2 regions of the Massilia sp. LjRoot122 genome follow, and region 2 is predicted to be linked to the other one. Evidence: predicted binding sites of a transcription regulator. Region 2 holds the regulator's gene; the other holds the start of a gene.
What was found. Region 2 encodes FNR, which switches genes on or off when oxygen is low (the NO sensors DNR and NnrR bind a similar motif). Its sites were predicted from a motif close to TTGATNNNNATCAA; they were not measured.
Positions count from the first base shown of each region.

Region 1: ACSQ25_RS14910 (universal stress protein) is a predicted target of FNR. The motif match lies at 4,305-4,318, and genes of this name have one in related genera.

Region 1 is NZ_CAXUPB020000001.1:3,425,752-3,432,230, reverse strand. It holds gene ACSQ25_RS14925 (PHA/PHB synthase family protein) at 1-1,614, opposite strand, end outside; gene ACSQ25_RS14920 (universal stress protein) at 1,618-2,475, opposite strand; gene ACSQ25_RS14915 (L,D-transpeptidase family protein) at 2,644-4,185, opposite strand; gene ACSQ25_RS14910 (universal stress protein) at 4,389-4,838, shown strand; gene ACSQ25_RS14905 (universal stress protein) at 4,880-5,317, shown strand; gene ACSQ25_RS14900 (universal stress protein) at 5,347-5,847, shown strand; gene ACSQ25_RS14895 (GGDEF domain-containing protein) at 5,932-6,479, shown strand, end outside.
Region 2 is NZ_CAXUPB020000001.1:2,204,798-2,214,023, forward strand. It holds gene ACSQ25_RS09705 (DUF885 domain-containing protein) at 1-875, shown strand, start outside; gene ACSQ25_RS09710 (serine hydrolase domain-containing protein) at 877-2,229, shown strand; gene ACSQ25_RS09715 (VOC family protein) at 2,310-2,738, shown strand; gene ACSQ25_RS09720 (metallophosphoesterase) at 2,785-3,618, shown strand; gene ACSQ25_RS09725 (hypothetical protein) at 3,737-4,585, shown strand; gene ACSQ25_RS09730 (DMT family transporter) at 4,478-5,404, opposite strand; gene ACSQ25_RS09735 (helix-turn-helix domain-containing protein) at 5,465-6,220, opposite strand; gene fnr (fumarate/nitrate reduction transcriptional regulator Fnr) at 6,231-6,983, opposite strand; gene ACSQ25_RS09745 (hypothetical protein) at 7,080-8,732, opposite strand; gene ACSQ25_RS09750 (cytochrome ubiquinol oxidase subunit I) at 8,993-9,226, shown strand, end outside.

The DNA.
Region 1 (6,479 bases), 1.2 Mb from region 2:
GTCGTGCGCATGCCTTGCCAGCTGGTAGCTGCGCCGCGGCGTACCCGGCGGCGACACCACGCCTGCGTTATGTCCGCCGGAGGTCAGCAGGAAGCTGACTTCGGTGTCCGTCAGGGGCAGGATCTTGTACACGGAGCGCCACGGCGCCACGTGGTCGGTGCGGGTGCCGACCGCGAAGATCGGAAGGCGGAGGTCGGCCAGCGAAACCGGGCGGCCGTCGACGAGGTAGCGCGCAGCGGCCAGGCTGTTTCCGAGGAAGAGCTTGCGCAGGTACTCCGAATGCATACGGTAGGGCATGCGGGTGGCGTCTGCATTCCATGAGGCCAGGTCGTTGTCCTTGTCCGGAATGTCGAGCAGGTAGTGGCGCAGGCGCCGCGACCAGACCAGGTCATTCGAGCGCAGCAGCTGGAATGCACCGGCCATCTGGCGCGCATCGAGGTAGCCCTGTTGCCACATGGCCGCTTCCAGGAAAGCGACCTCGCTGTGGTCGATGAACAGGGACAGCTCCCCCGGTTCGGTGAAGTCGACCTGGGCCGCCAGCAGGCTGAGGCTGGCCAGGCGGGTGTCGCCGTCGCGCGCCATGGCGGCGGCAGCGATCGCGAGCAGGGTCCCACCCAGGCAGTAGCCGCAGGCGTTCAGCCGCGGCGCGCCGGTCTGGGAGACGATGGCGTCGATGGCTGCCATGACGCCGAGCCGGCGGTAGTCTTCCAGCGACAAGTCGCGGTCTTCCGGTCCCGGGTTCTTCCAGGAGATCATGTAGACGGTATGCCCGCGCTCGACGAGGTAGCACACCAGCGAATTCTGCGGCGACAGGTCGAGGATGTAGTACTTCATGATCCAGGCCGGCACGAACAGCAGCGGTACTTCGTGCACCGATGGCGTGGCCGGATCGTAGCGCAGCAGTTCGATCAGGCGGTTCGACATTACCACGCGGCCGGGCGTGATCGCGACATCGCGGCCGGGCAGGTAGGCGAGCGGCGGACGGGAGGTGGCGAGTGCATTGCGGGCGTCACTGGCAGCGCGCTGCATGCCGTGCAGGAGGTTGCGGCCGCCGCTGGCGGCGGTCGCCTGCTGTGCGGCGGGATTGGTCGGGATGAAATTGGAGGGCGCAGCCGCATCGAGCAGCTGGCGCGCCACGAAGGTCACGACATCGGTGTGGTGGGGCGCGACGCCGCGCACGCCGCAGGTGGCGTGGTGCCACCATTGCTGCGTCAACAGGAATCCCTGGCTGAGCACATTCCATGGCCAGGCATGCCAGGCCTGGTCGGAGAAGCGCTTGTCCTGTGCTAGGGGCTGCAAGGGTTCGGCGCCGTGCCCGATGGCCGCAGCCGTTCCGTATTCCAGCCAGCGTCCGACGCTGGACTGCGCCAGCAAGGCCAGTTCCAGCTGCTTGTCCGGCGACAGGACCAGGTGGCTGGCCCAGTCCTGCCAGGCCAGTGCCAGCGCCGCCGGCGACACGTGCGCCGTGAAACGGCCGAGCCAGGCGTTCAGGACCAGGTCGGCCGAGTACTGCTCGCCGCGCCATTCGGGCGACGGCGTGTGGCGGCCGCCTTGCCAGGTACTGCCTTCGCGCCGCAGCTCGCTGCGCGGGATGTCTCCGGGACTAGCTTCCACGGATCAATGCGCGATGAGCAGCGGGATGGATGCGCTTTCCAGCAGTGCGCGGGTAACGCCTCCGAGCACCCACTCGCGGAACCGGCTGTGGCCGAAAGCGCCGGTGACCAGCAGGCCTGCGCCGCAATCGCGCGCCAGCCCCATCAGGACGTCGCTGTCGACCACCTTGGTGCGCTCGACATGCACCTCGACGCGCACGCCATGGCGCGCAAGATACAGGGCCATGTCGGCGCCGGGCTGCTCGCCGTGCAGCCCGGACCGCTGGTCGGGATTGATGATCGCGAGCTGGACATTCTGGGCGCGCTGCAGCAAGGGCAGGGCGGCGCTGATGGCGCGGATCGCCGGCATGCCGCCATCCCAGCCGATCACCGCGGTGCCGGGAATGACGGCATTGTCATAGTCCGGCGGGACCACCAGTACCGGGCGGGCGCCGTGCAGGGCGACGTACTCCGGAAGGTGGGCGACCCGCGACAAGGGACTCGGCACGGCGACGGCGGACGAGGGGAGGTCCTGGCTGAGCACGACGAGGTCGGCGTAGCGCGATTCCAGCAGCAGGGCGTAGGCCGCGTCGTCGTCGCTCGCGTGGGCTTCGAACGATTCCACCCTGAGGCGGCTCGCCTCTTTTCTGAACGCATCCAGGCGCGCCTGTGCGGCATCGCGCAAGCCCTGGAAGTCGGACTCGGGCAGCGGCACCGGGGCGCCAAACGAGCCCGTCAGCACCGCATAGTCGAGCCAGCTGACGCCGGTGGCAGCCATGCCGACAAGGTGAGCCCCGTGGTCGTTGGCAAGCAGGGCGGCGGCGCGCAGGCGGCTGTCCTGCGCCACGCCGCCGTCGATGTGCACTACGATGGTTCTGTACATGGGAGGTCCTTTCAGGAAGGGTGAGGGAACATTCCCGGCAAATGTCGGCTGCTGCCCTGTCGACCGCGCACCATCCGTCACAACTGTAAGATGTCTGCGAGCAGAAGTCAGGATGAGATTTGATAGAGATCAAATGCAACAGCAATTTCGCGGCAATCTACGCAAGCCTCAGTCGGCACGTAACCTCTGGAGCAGGGCGGGATCGCTTCGGTAGATGTCGTCGGCGAACAGCGCGCGGCCCTGGCGGTCGGTCACGGCGGTCGCGTAGAACAGGATGACCGTCACCGGTTCGCCCAGCACGACCCGGCGGGTCGGCCCCGGCCGCATGGCTGCGGCCACGCGAGCGGCACTCCATTCCACGGGATCGGCCAGCACGAACTGCGCGAGCTCGGCGGGCCGTGCGACCCGGATACAGCCGTGGCTCAGGTCGCGTCGAGCGCGGCTGAACAGCTCTTTCGCGGACGTCGAATGCAGGTAGATGTTCATCGGATTCGGCATGGCGAACTTGACTTCGCCAAGCACGTTCATTGCCCCCGGCCGCTGCCTGACGCGGACCGCGCCCGAGCGGATCAGGGAGATCGTCTCGGCGCCGGCCGCCGGCAGCAACTGTCCCCCGGTCGACACCAGTTCCATGTCGTTTTGCCGCAGGTAGGCGGGGTTGCGCACCAGCTTGGGGACGATCTCGCCGACTTCGATGCTGCGCGGCACATTCCAGTAGGGATTGAACTCGAGATAGCGCATGGTTCCGATGAATAGGGGCGTGGGTGTCTTGGCAGCCTTGCCCACGATGACCCGCATTTCGAGGACCTGCGCCGCCGCTCGTTCCCGAGGGTCGAATGCCCACAGGCGATAGGCGGGCACGTTGACGGTGATCGTCCGCCCCGACAGTGGCGGCAGCCAGCGCAGGCGTTCCATGGTCAACGCGAGCTGTTCGGCGCGTCGACCGGGAGCGACCGACAGGGCGGCGATGGACGCGGCCCCCAGCATGCCGTCTTCGGCCAGGCCGTGTCGCGACTGGAAGCGCCGGACCGCGTCCGCCAGGACACTGCCATATATCCCGTCGTCCTCGATGGCGGCGTCCGGGGCAAGGTCGCCCAGCAGCTGCAAGCGCTGGTGGAGCAGGGCGGCGCCGGCATATGGAGCGCCTGCGACGATGCCCGCGGGTCCGGCCGGCGGCAGGACCGGCCACTGCGGCGCCAGCCTGGCGAGCTCGCGGTAACGCGCCAGCGTCTCCTTGACCCTCCGGTACAGTGGAAGGGCCGGTGCGGCGGCGTCGACGGCATGCGGCAGGCTCCCGCCATTGACGGCGCTGCGCAGGTGTTCGACCAGGTCAAGGCCTGCGGGTGCTTCCGCCTGGCGATAAGGGGAGCGGGTGCGGCCGGCATGCAGGTCGGACAAAAACTGCAGCATGGCGGTGCTGAGGTCCCGCTCGAATCCGCCGGCATCACCGCGCAAGCCATCCAGCCTGCGCGCCAGGGCGTCGGCGCCGTAGTGTCGGGGATCGAGGCCGTGCGCGGCGGCGTCGCCCAGAATCTGAAGCGCCAGCCGCGCCTGGGACTGGCCATCGTCCAGCCAGCGCGGGGGAGAACCGGACGCATACAGGCGCGCCGCCAGGACGCCGGCGTCGAGAGGGGCGGCGGCCGCAGGCATGCTGGCTGCCAGGAATAGCAGGAACGCGAGGCCATACTTGGCCGGAAGGGAAGATTGCATTGGTCGTGCTGCTGAAGTAATGCCTAGAGGATAAGGGCGTAAGACGAACAGCGTCTTTGACCTGAGTCAAAATGCTAACGAATAAATGTGCTAGGACGGATTCGCTGCATAAGCCGTGCTTGATCTGAGTCAAACAAATAATTGACTGATCGCTCCACACTGATCTCGGTATCGGATATCGCACCACTCGTTCCAAGGCTCCCATGTTTCACAAAATCCTTGTGCCCACCGACGGTTCAGCGCTGTCGGAAGCCGCCGCGGCCGCCGCGGTGGCGCTCGCGCGCGGCAGCGGCGCCGAGATTGTCGCGCTGTCGGTCGCTCAGCAGGGCGATCCGGCGCGTGAGCAGGTCGAAAATGGCGACTGGGCGGCGCAGCGGATCCGCGCGCTGAATGCGGCTGCGCAGCGCGCCGGGCGCGTGGCCCGGCTGGCGCAGGAGGCCGGCGTGCCGCACAGCCTGGTGACCACCATGGCTTCTTCCCAGCACGATGAAATCATCCGTGTCGCGCTCGAGCTGCATTGCGACCTGATTTTCCTGGCTGCGCATGGCCAGTGCGGGGTGACCAGGCTGATCGCCGCGCGTGTACCTCAGCTTGTGCTGGCTTACTCGCCCATTCCGGTGATCTTGTACCGGGGCGGCACGGTGCCTGCCTGATTCTCAACGCCGGCCGCCCGGCATTCTTGCGGAGGTTCATCATGTACAAGCGAATCCTGCTGCCGACCGACGGGTCGCAAGCATCCATGCGCGCGGTCCGGGCAGGCGTCGACTTTGCCAGGAGCGTGGGGGCCGAGGTAGTCGCCATGACGGCGACGCCCAAGTTTCACTCCTTTACTACCGATGCCGTCATGCTGGAGGAAACTCCGCAGCAATACGCACAGTCCAGCCGGGAGCGAGGACAAGCGCTGCTCGATGCCGTGGCAGTCGTCGCGCGCGAAGCCGGTGTGCCTTGCACTGTCGTACAGCTCGTCTCTGACGATCCCTATGAAGCCATCATCGCCACCGCACGCGAACAGACATGCGACCTGATCGTCATGGCTTCACATGGCCGCCGCGGCATCAAGGGGCTGTTGCTGGGCAGCGAAACCCAGAAAGTGCTGGTGCACAGCGCCATTCCAGTCATGGTGCATCGTTAACTGCCGGCTATTTGTCAGGACATCCCATCATGTACAAACGTATCCTGGTACCCACCGACGGCTCGCCCGTCTCCGCGCTGGCGGCCGATGCCGCGATCGAGATGGCCCGCTCCACCGGCGCCGAGATCGTGGCGTTGTCCATCGTGGTCCCCGAGGCCGTCCTGCCATCGATCGAGGGTGCGATGGTGTTCGACCCGGGCCAGCAGGTCAACGTGCTGGAGGAGCACGCCCATGGCTTCGTCGGCGCCATGGCCGAACGGGCCCGGCGCGGCGGTGTCGGATGCCGTCCCGTCACCCGGATCGATCCGGACCCCGCCAGGGCGATCGTCGAGGCCGCGCGCGAGTATGATTGCGACCTGATCGCCATGGGTTCACACGGACGTCGGGGGCTGAGCCGCTTGCTGGCCGGGAGCGTGACCCAGGCCGTGCTCGCCTACGCACCCGTCCCGGTCATGGTATTCCGGCCGGCGCTGCCTGGCGAGCAGGCGCAGGCGCTGGCGCGGGAATGCCCCAGCGCTGCGCCGGCCTGAGGCAGGGGCGGCATGCATCGCGCCAGGCACTGGTTTGCCATGTCCGCCGTCCCGGCCCAGGCGACGGCTAGCCCATGGCGCCGCATGCACGCCGCATGTGGGCGCCTGCTTGGGACGCTCGAGCCGGAGGAGGAACGCGAATTCGGCGTGGCGCTCGACCGCATGCTGTCGGCCATGCTTCCAACCCTCGGCCTCGTGTTCGGCATTGCGGTCGTGCTGTTCAGCGCCTGGGATTACTGGATCGCTCCCGAGTGGGCCGGCGCGACCGCGCTGCTCCGCCTGTCGCTCGTGCTGGTCGGCAGCCTCGGGTATGTCTCCTGGAGTACCCGGTTCCCGGTAGCGTGGCGCGGCGGCCTGGTCTACGTGACGCACACGGGAGCGATGATCCTCAGCTCGGCGGCGCTGCCGGATGGACTGGTGTTGGCCTTGCCGGCGATAACCGGCGTAATGTTTCCCCTCGCCTTGGTCGAGCCGCGCCTGCACCGGCTTTTCCTGATGGTCCTGTTGCCGTCTCTCCTGTTTACCATCCTTGGCGCCGCGGCGCTGCAGAAGCACGTCTTTATCGGCTGCCTGCTGGTCTACCTGGTATCGCTCGTACTCATGGCAGCCATGGCGGTGTCGCAGGGGCGATG
Region 2 (9,226 bases):
AAGTGGCGCGCATCGAAGGCGAGATGGACCGCCACCTGCGTTCGGTTGGCCTCACCGAGGGCAATATCGAGACCCGCATGAAGCAGCTGGATGCACGCTTCCAGCCGAAGGGCGAGGGCGATCCGCGTCCGGCCATCATCGCCAGCTACGGCGAGATGGTGAAGGACGCCGAGCGCAGGAGCGCTTCGCTGTTCAAGCTGAAGCCGCGCGCGCCGGTCGAAGTGCGCCGCGAGCCGCCGCTGACCGAACCGTCGGCCGCGGCGCACTACTCGCTGCCGGCCCCGGACGGCACCCGTCCCGGCATCTTCTGGGTGCCGCTGCGCGGCCCGAGCTTCGACATGATCCGCATGCGCAGCCTGGCCTACCATGAAGCCGTGCCGGGCCACCACTTCCAGCTGGCGATCCAGCAGGAGCTGACCGGCATCCCGAAATTCCGCAGCCAGCGCATCTTCAGCGGCGGCAGCGCCCATGCCGAGGGCTGGGCGCTGTACACCGAGCGCCTGGCGGTGGAGCAGGGCTGGTACGAAGGCGACGTGCCGGGCCTGCTCGGCGCCCTCGGCTCGGAACTGTTCCGCGCCCGCCGCCTGGTGGTCGACACCGGCCTGCACTCGAAGGGCTGGACCCGCCAGCAGGCGATCGACTACGGCATCGGCGCCCAGGAGGTCGAGCGCTACGTCGCCTGGCCGGGCCAGGCCAATGCCTACATGATCGGCATGCTGCGCATCATCGACCTGCGCGAGAAGGCGAAGAAGGAGTTGGGTGCGAAGTTCTCGCTGCCGGGCTTCCACGACCTGGTACTGGGCGCCGGCTCGGTGCCGCTCGACGTGCTGGGCGAGCTGGTGGATGCCTGGATCGCGAAGCAGAAAAAGGTCTGAGGTGCTGACAGCACTGCTGGCAATGGCTTGCCTGTCGATCCCGGCAGCCGCCGCCTTGCCTGCGCCACGGGCCGAGGCGCTGACACGCCAGCTGCAGGCCATCGTCGACGATCCCGCCATCCCGCTGCCCGGCCTGGCGGTGGTGGCGATCCGCAAGGGCGAGATCGTCTACAGCCGCCAGTTCGGCGCCAAGCGCCTGGCGTCGGCCACCGCGCCGGCCCAGCCGATGGACGCCGACACGATGTTCCGCATCGCCTCGGTGTCCAAATTCGTGACCACGCTCGGCACGATGAAGCTGGTGGAGCAGGGCAGGCTGGCACTGGACCTTGATGTCAGCGACTACCTCGGCTACCGCCTGCGCAACCCGCATTTCCCGGACCAGCCGATCACCCTGCGCATGCTGTTGACGCATACGTCGTCCTTGCGCGACGAAGGCGGCTTCAAGTTCGACCCGGCGACCGATCTGAAGGAGGTGCTGCTGCCGGGTGGGCGCCTGTACGGCAAGGGCGCCATGTGGTCGGCGAACCATGGGCCGGGACGCTATTTTGAATACGTCAACTTCAACTCCGGCATCATCGCCACCATCATGGAGCGCGCCGGCGGCGAGCGCTTCGATCGCCTGATGCGGCGCCTGGTGTTCGACCCGATGGGGCTGAAGGCCGGTTTCTACCTGGCCGACTTCGCCCCGGCCAGGATCGGGGATGTGGCGACCCTCTACCGCCGCCGCGAAAAGGACGGCGACGAACGCTGGGACCCGAAAGGCCCGTGGATCGCGCAGTCCGACGATTTCGCAGTGCAGGCGCCCCTTGCGCCGCCAGGCCTGGACCGCTACGTGGTCGGCAGCAACGGCACCCTGTTCGGTCCGCAGGGCAGCCTGCGCATCTCCGCCGGCGAGCTGGCGCAGATCATGTTGATGCTGATGAATGAGGGGCAATATCGCGGCAAGCAAATCCTGAAGCCGGAAACGGTGAGCACGATGCTGTCCCGTCAATGGACCCTGGACGGAAACGGCAAAGGCAGCGGCGACAGCGACAACTTCCGCGGCCTGTACCACGCCTGGGGACTGGGCAACCAGCACTTCACGGACACCAGCATCGTGAAGGACGGCCGCGCTTCCGGCGACCGGCTGGTCGAAGGCGGCGGCTTCAGCGGCGTCGGCCACCTGGGCTGGTCCTGGGGCCTGAACGCCCTGTTCGTGTTCGATCCGAAGACGAAGAACGGGATGATCTACGTGGGCAGCGGCGTCGGCGACAATCCCGAGCTGCACCCGGGACGCTTCTCTTCCGGGGCGCGCTTCCAGGAGCGCATTACCGATGCATTGTATCGGGGCGCCATCGTGGCGCCGAAGGAGTGATGCCGTTGCCAAGGCCGCCCGCAGGCCCTACACTGGCGGGATCTGCCGGTATTCATGATCGTCTTCTTCAGGAGCACAGCATGGAAACACAGGAACTCTTCCGTGGACGCCTCATCGACCACATCCAGCTCGTAGTGCGCGACCTGCCTGCTTCCCGGAGGTTCTACAGCGCCGTGTTCGAGGTGCTGGGCATCCCCCTCGGCGGCTCGGGCGACAATTATTTCTGGGCCGACGAGCTGTTCATCTCCAGCCGCGACAGCGAGGCGGCGCAAGGGGTGCTCACGGGGCGCCACCACCTGGCCTTCCAGGCACGCGACCGCAAGATGGTGAATGCCTTCTACTTCGCGGCGCTGGCCGCCGGCGGCAGGGACAACGGCCGGCCCGGCGAGCGCGCCTACCACCCGGGCTACTACGGCGCCTTCGTGCTCGACCCGGACGGCAACAACATCGAAGCGGTCTACCACGGCGAGGCGAAGCAGAGCGCACCCTACGTGCGCGTCACGTTCTAGCGCGGGCGACGCGGACTGGAGCGGAAAGCCGCTATACTGCGCGACCATGCGCATCCAGCTTTTCTCCGACCTGCACCTCGAACGCTATCCGGCCTTCGTCCCCGCGATCGCCGCCGATACCGACGTCGTCATCCTGGCGGGCGACATCGGCTCCTACCAGTCCGGATCGCGCCTGACCACCGACGACTTCGGGCTGGAGCGCTTCTCCCCGCTGCGGCCGGGTGCGGGCAGCGCCCGGGTGCTGTACATCCCCGGCAACCACGAATTCGACGGCCTCGAATTCGACGAGGCCTATGCGCGCCTGCGCGCCACCTGCGCGCGCCTCGGCATCGAATGGCTCGACCGCGAAACACTCGTCATCGGGCAGGTGCGCTTCATCGGCACCACCCTGTGGAGCGACTTCGACGCGCTGGCCGTGCAGGAACAGGACCTGAGCAAGCAGCTGCAGCGGCGCGAGAAGGCCTTCCGCGCCGCGAATTACTACCTGTCGAAGAACACCACCCTGAAAAACGGCGAGAAGGTGCTGGCCGAGGGCATCCGCGCCATGTCGCTGGAGTGCCAGGACTGGCTGCGCGGCGCGCTGGCCGCGCCCTTCGAGGGCAGCACGGTGGTGGTGACGCACTTCGCGCCCAGCCTGCAGAGTGCCGACCCGCGCTACGGCCTCACACCCGGCACCGCGGGATTCTGCAATGCGCTCGACGCGCTGTTCCCGCAAGCCCACGTCTGGATCCATGGGCACCTGCACTGCGCCAACGATTACGTCGTCAGCGGCCTGGATGCGGGAAGACCCTGGTCCTGCCGCGTGGTGGCCAATCCCCTCGGTTACCTCAGCAAGGGCGAACAGGAAGCCTTCCGCCCGGACCTCGTCATCGAGGTCTAGACTGCCGGGAGCACCTGGCGCTACCGCCGGCAGCGCGTGATGCGCCATCCGCGATGGCACTTTTAACAAGCCCATGAAGCCGGCATGATGCCCTCGTCCTGTTACCACGAGCCACTTCATGCCGACGATCCCGCTTCCCGCATCCGCTTCACGATGGTTCTCGCGCCGCCTGCTGGCGCTCCTGCTGCTGGCCTTCGCGCCTGGCCCGGCGCAGCCTGCCGACCTGCGCCCGCTGCCGACATTGTTCGCGCAGCTGGTGCCGCCCAGCCTCGGGGCCGGCCTGCAGCTGGTGCAGCTGCGCAGGCGCTGCGAGGGCTGCGAGCCCTGGCGCATGGTCGACTTCCATTCGAACGACACCCTGACGCCCGTCCGCCGCGAGAAAGTGAGCGTGCAGGCCGGCGTGACGGCGATCTACGCCTATCCCGGCACCGACGATTTCGCCAACGTGAAGATCGAGCAGAGCATGCCGGGCATGTATGCGCAGGACAGGCAGCTCGTCATCGACGCGATCAGCCACGAGTTCCGGCGCAAGAAGGAGCGCGTCGCCGCCCACCTCGCCGCCCATCCGGAGATCCGCGCGAAAGTCGGGCAGCTGCTGCCGGCCGGGAAGGAGCCAATCGAATTCGAGCAGCTCAGCCGGGACGGCATCGAAGTCGTGGCCTATACCGAGAACGTGATCGGCCTGACCAGCGCCACCATCAGCCAGATCCATTTCTTCGTCCCGGGGCGCGAGGTGATCGTCACCGCCTACCTGGTACGCCAGAAGCACCCGAAGTTCGCCGACATCGGGGAATTCCTGCGCCTGCGCGCCGACTTCATCGGGGCCTGGACCGCCCACCTGGCGCGCCGGGCCGGCCCCTTACTTCCGGTGAGCGGCGGCGCAGGAGACGACGCCGGCGACCAGCAGCGCCAGCGCGGCGGCCTCGAGGCCGTTCGGCCAGCGCCCCTCCCACAGGAAACCATATAGCGAGGCGAACACGGTTTCGAAAACGATCATCTGTCCCATCAGCGCCATCGGCAGCGCGCGGCTGGCGAAGTTCCACAGCGCGTTGCCGACGACGGAGCAGAAGATCGCCACCGCCGTCACGACGCCGAGGAATTGCAGCCATTCGCTTGTGGTATGCGATGCGCCATTCGCTTGCAAGGCGGGCAGCACCAGCAGCAGCGCCTGGGCGCCGGTCATGACGCCCACCAGCAGGCTCCATTCCTGTCCCGAGATGCCCTCGAGCCGCGCCAGCCAGCGCCGGTTGACGACCGCATAGATGGTCCAGGACAGCAGGGCGCCGATCGCGCACAGCAGGCCGAGCACGGATCCGCCTTCCACCGAGGCCAGGGAATCCCGGCTGATGCAGGCCAGCCCGGCGCCGCCCAGCACCAGGGAGGGCGCCAGGCGCCGCAGCGGCAGCGCGCCGTGTTCGCGCATGCCCGCCAGCGTGACGGTGAGCGGCAGCAGGCCGATCACGATCGAGGTCATGGCCACCCCGCCCGATTGCACGGCCTGGGCCAGGAACAGGTAATACACGATGTTGCCGGTCAGGCTGAGCCAGGCCAGGCCGCGCCAGTCGCGCCAGCCCAGGCTGCGCCTGAGGCGCCTCCAGGCGGGTGCGATCAGAACCGCAGCGACGATGCCGTAGGCGAGGTAGCGGCCGGCCGACAGCTGCAGGGGCGAAAAGCCGGGCGTCAACACGGGCGCGAGGAAGACCAGGCCCCAGAAGGCGCCGGCGGCGATGCCGGCGCCGATGCCGAGTTGCGAACTGCCGGAGCTGGTTTGAATCTGCGTAAACATCGAGTGATCTCCTTTGAACGGAGATTGTCGATGGAGCCTCTGCGCGTTTCTTGACCGTCGCTACTGCGGTTTTGACGGGTTCTCTCGATGTCGGCGCCGATAGGCGGCCGGCGTGGTGTCCATCGCCCGGCGCATCGCGCGGGTCAGGGCGCTCTGCTCCGAGAACCCGGCGGCCAGCGCGATCGCGGCCACTGCTTGCCCGGTACCGGCCAGCCACTCGCAGGCGCGCCGCAGCCGGCAGGCCAGCAGCCAGTCATGGGGCGTGGTGTCGTGTTCGAGGCGGAACAGGGCGTGCAGGCGGCTGGTGCTGACGCCCACCGTGCGCGCCATCTCCTCGGTGGTCCAGGGTAGGCCGGGTTCGGCCTCGATGCGGGCGAGCAGGGCGGCCAGGCGCGATGCCGGCCGCGGTGTTCCCAGCGTGAGGGTGTCGAGCAGCAGCGGCGTCCAGCCCTGCAGCACCGATGGGGCAGGCGGCTGGGTGGCGGCCATGATGCCCATGAATTCGACCAGCTTGCGGGCAGCGGGACCGATGGCGGTGAAGGGGCGCTCCAGCAGCCGCTGCCACGGTCCCTGTTCGAAGCTGGCCGCGCCCACGTCGAGGATCAGGGATTGGTTGGCGACGGGGCTGCACTGCGAATGCCAGGCGCCGGGCGCCACCAGCGCGGCATGCAGCGGATCGAGCCGTCCCTGGCGTCCTTCGATCTCGAGCGCGACCTCGCCGCTGACGGGCAGCACCAGCTGGGCGTAGGCATGGCGGTCCGAGAAGCGCGTCTCGCCATAGCTGCGCAGGTGCAGGTCGAGCAGGGGCGCGGCCATCTCGGCAACACTAGCCCATCGGGCTGCAGACGTCGGTACCGGCCGCCAGCGCCTTGAGCTTGACCGGGTCGAGCAGGGTGACTTCGCGCTTGTCGACCTGCAGCCAGCCCTGCTTCTTGAAGCGCGACAGCAGGCGGCTGATGCTTTCGATGGTCAGGCCGAGGTAGTTGCCGATGTCTTCGCGCGACATGCGCAGCTGGAAACTGTTCGGCGAATAGCCGCGTGCGGCATAACGGGCCGACAGGTTGACCAGGAACACCGCGAAGCGCTGCTCCGCCCGCATATTGCCGAGCAGCAGCATGACGTTCTGCTCGCGCGTGATTTCCTGGCTCATGATGCGGTGGAAGTGGCGCAGCAGGGCCGGCACCTGGCCGAACAGCTCTTCCAGGCGCGTGAAGGGGATCTCGCAGACCTCGCTGTCCTCGAGCGCCACGGCGTCGCAATGGTGGGTACCGCTGATCGCGTCCATGCCCAGCAGTTCGCCGGCCATCTGGAAACCCGTGATCTGGGCTTCTCCGGCCGCGTTCACCTGGTAGGTCTTGAAATGCCCGAAGCGCACCGCGTACAGGTTGCGGAAGGGCTCGCCCATGGCGTACAGGCGCTCGTCGCGCGCGAGGCGGCGGCGGCGGCCGATGATCTGGTCGAGGCGGTTGATGTCGGCATCCTCGAGCCCCATCGGCAGGCACAGCTGGTGCATGCTGCAGGCGCCGCAGCTGGTCTTGAGGGCCTGGATGCTGACCGGCGCTTCGCCCGGAAGCGACATGGGTTGGTTCATGGCGAAAAAAAACCGAAATGCTGACGCAGCCATTATAGACGGCTGGTCTGCATCCCGGTTTTCATTTTCCAGAGGGCAGGTCGATTACAGCTGATGCCGGTGTTCCGCCTTCATCTTGTAGTACGCGTGCCGGCCCTTGGCGCGCACCGTCGAGGCGATCCCGGCCGCCTCCAGCGCCGCCTGGTTCACGGTGGCGAAGGCGTCGGCATCCCCCCTGAGCGCTTCGACGGTCTGCTGCGACTGCGCCGTGCCGGCCAGCGCCAGCCCGAAGGTCGCGGCCACGGCCAGCTCGGCCGCCAGGGTGTCGAGGGTCGGCGCCACCACGTCCCGGCCCTTGGCCGCCTCGGCCGCCTCGGCGGATGCCTGGGGTGCCGCCAGCGCGCGGGCCAGGCCCATGTCGCCCGCGACCCGCACCAGGAAGTCGAGCGCGGCCTGGCTGCCGGAGCGGTTGGCCAGGTCACCCAGCCGGAGCAGGGCGGTGTTCTTCGCATTGAATACCGCCCGGCCAGTGCCGGGTCCCTGGACGAAGTCGATCAGCGGCTGGACCGCGATCTCGCTGCCGATGTAGCCGAGGGTGGCCACGATCTGGGTCAGGAACTCCTCGTGCTGTTGGGGTTCCTGCACCAGCCAGTCCAGCAGCAGGCGGGCGTCCTTCTCGCCGTATTGCGAGGCCAGCTCCCAGGGCACGCCCTCGACCCAGTGCCGGGACACGAAGTCGCGCACGTCGGCGGGTAGCTGCAGGCCGCCCGCGCCGCAGGAGCAGCCGCCGGCGGGCATGACATTGTCGGTGATGGTGAGCGGGCCCGCCAGGTAGGCTGCCGACTCCGCGGCATTGACCACATTGTGGTCGGTGCCGACGGACGGGTACATGACCGCGCGCGGGTCGTCGGTGCGGTGGCCGAGGCCGCAGTTGTGGCCGTATTCGTGCACCCAGATGAGGCCTTCCTGGTTGGCGGTGAAGCGCACCGCTGCCACGTTGACCGAGGCGCTGCCGACCGGGGCGCAGCCGATGATGCTGTCGCCGGGGCCACCGCACCAGCGGATCGCCTGCACGATCTTGATCCCGCTGCCCGCGCTCAGCAGCGCGGTGAGGTCGGCCGAGGTCTGGATGGTTCCCGGGACCGTCGCCGGCAGCACCCTGACCTCGCCGTTGCGCACGAAGCGGACCGGGGTCGCGACGTCCGGTCCGGTGTCGTCGTTCTGGAGGATCGTGCCCATGTCGGCCAGGATCCGGTCGGCGTCGGCTTCGCTCAGGGCAACGCTGCTGTGGCGGTGCACCGTGACCGCGACCGTGCGCGGGGCCGGGGGCGCCACGGGCGGGTTGACGATCAGGTAGTCGACGTAGAGCGAGATGTCCGAGCTCCACTCGATGTTGATCCAGACGTCGACGCCGTTCCAGCGCGGGGCCACGTTGTGCACCGTGTAGCGCGCCGCACCGATGAACTTGCCGGCCGGCGGCCCGCCCGGCACGCCTTCGCCGATCGCCACGAACACCCGCGAACCGGGCTGGATGGCATTCCAGTTGAGCCGCAGCAGCCATTCGCCGCGCCGCGCCCCCCAGTCGTGCCGGTAGGTGAAACCCGTTCCGCTCAGGGCGGGCTGCAGCCCGCCTTCCTCGACCTGGGCCTCGGCTTCGGCCCAGGGGCCGCGGAGGTCCGAGGAACCGGCAGGCTGGTCCGGGGTACGGGGCCGGTCGAGGACCAGGGCCTCGGGGTCAAGACGGTCATTTGGTGCCATGTCGTTCTCCTCGTGTGCTCAGGGATGGATGATCGGGGGGGGCGAATCGTCAGCCAATATAGACGAGTGGTTCGGGCCGGCTGGACCGATCTGACACGTCATTAATATGGATCAGTGACCTCTGGTTTTCTGACGGAGAGAAACGTTCGAGCTGGAAAGACCGCATCGCGTATCAATTCGACACCGCCAAGCGTGCGCACCCACGCCGCATGCTAGATTCTGGACACCACAACGGAGGTCGACGAGCAAAAGGAGGCCGCATGTTCGGTTTGTCCGCTTTGGATCTGGCGCGCGTGCAATTCGCGTTCACGATGTCCTTCCACATCTTGTTTCCGGCAATCACAATCGGCATGGCAAGCTACCTGGCCGTCCTCGAGCTGTGCTGGCTGCGGACCAAGCGCCAGGTCTACGTCGACCTCTACCACTACTGGCTCAAGATCTTCGCCGTCACCTTCGGCATGGGGGTGGTGTCCGGCATCGTGATGGCCTACCAG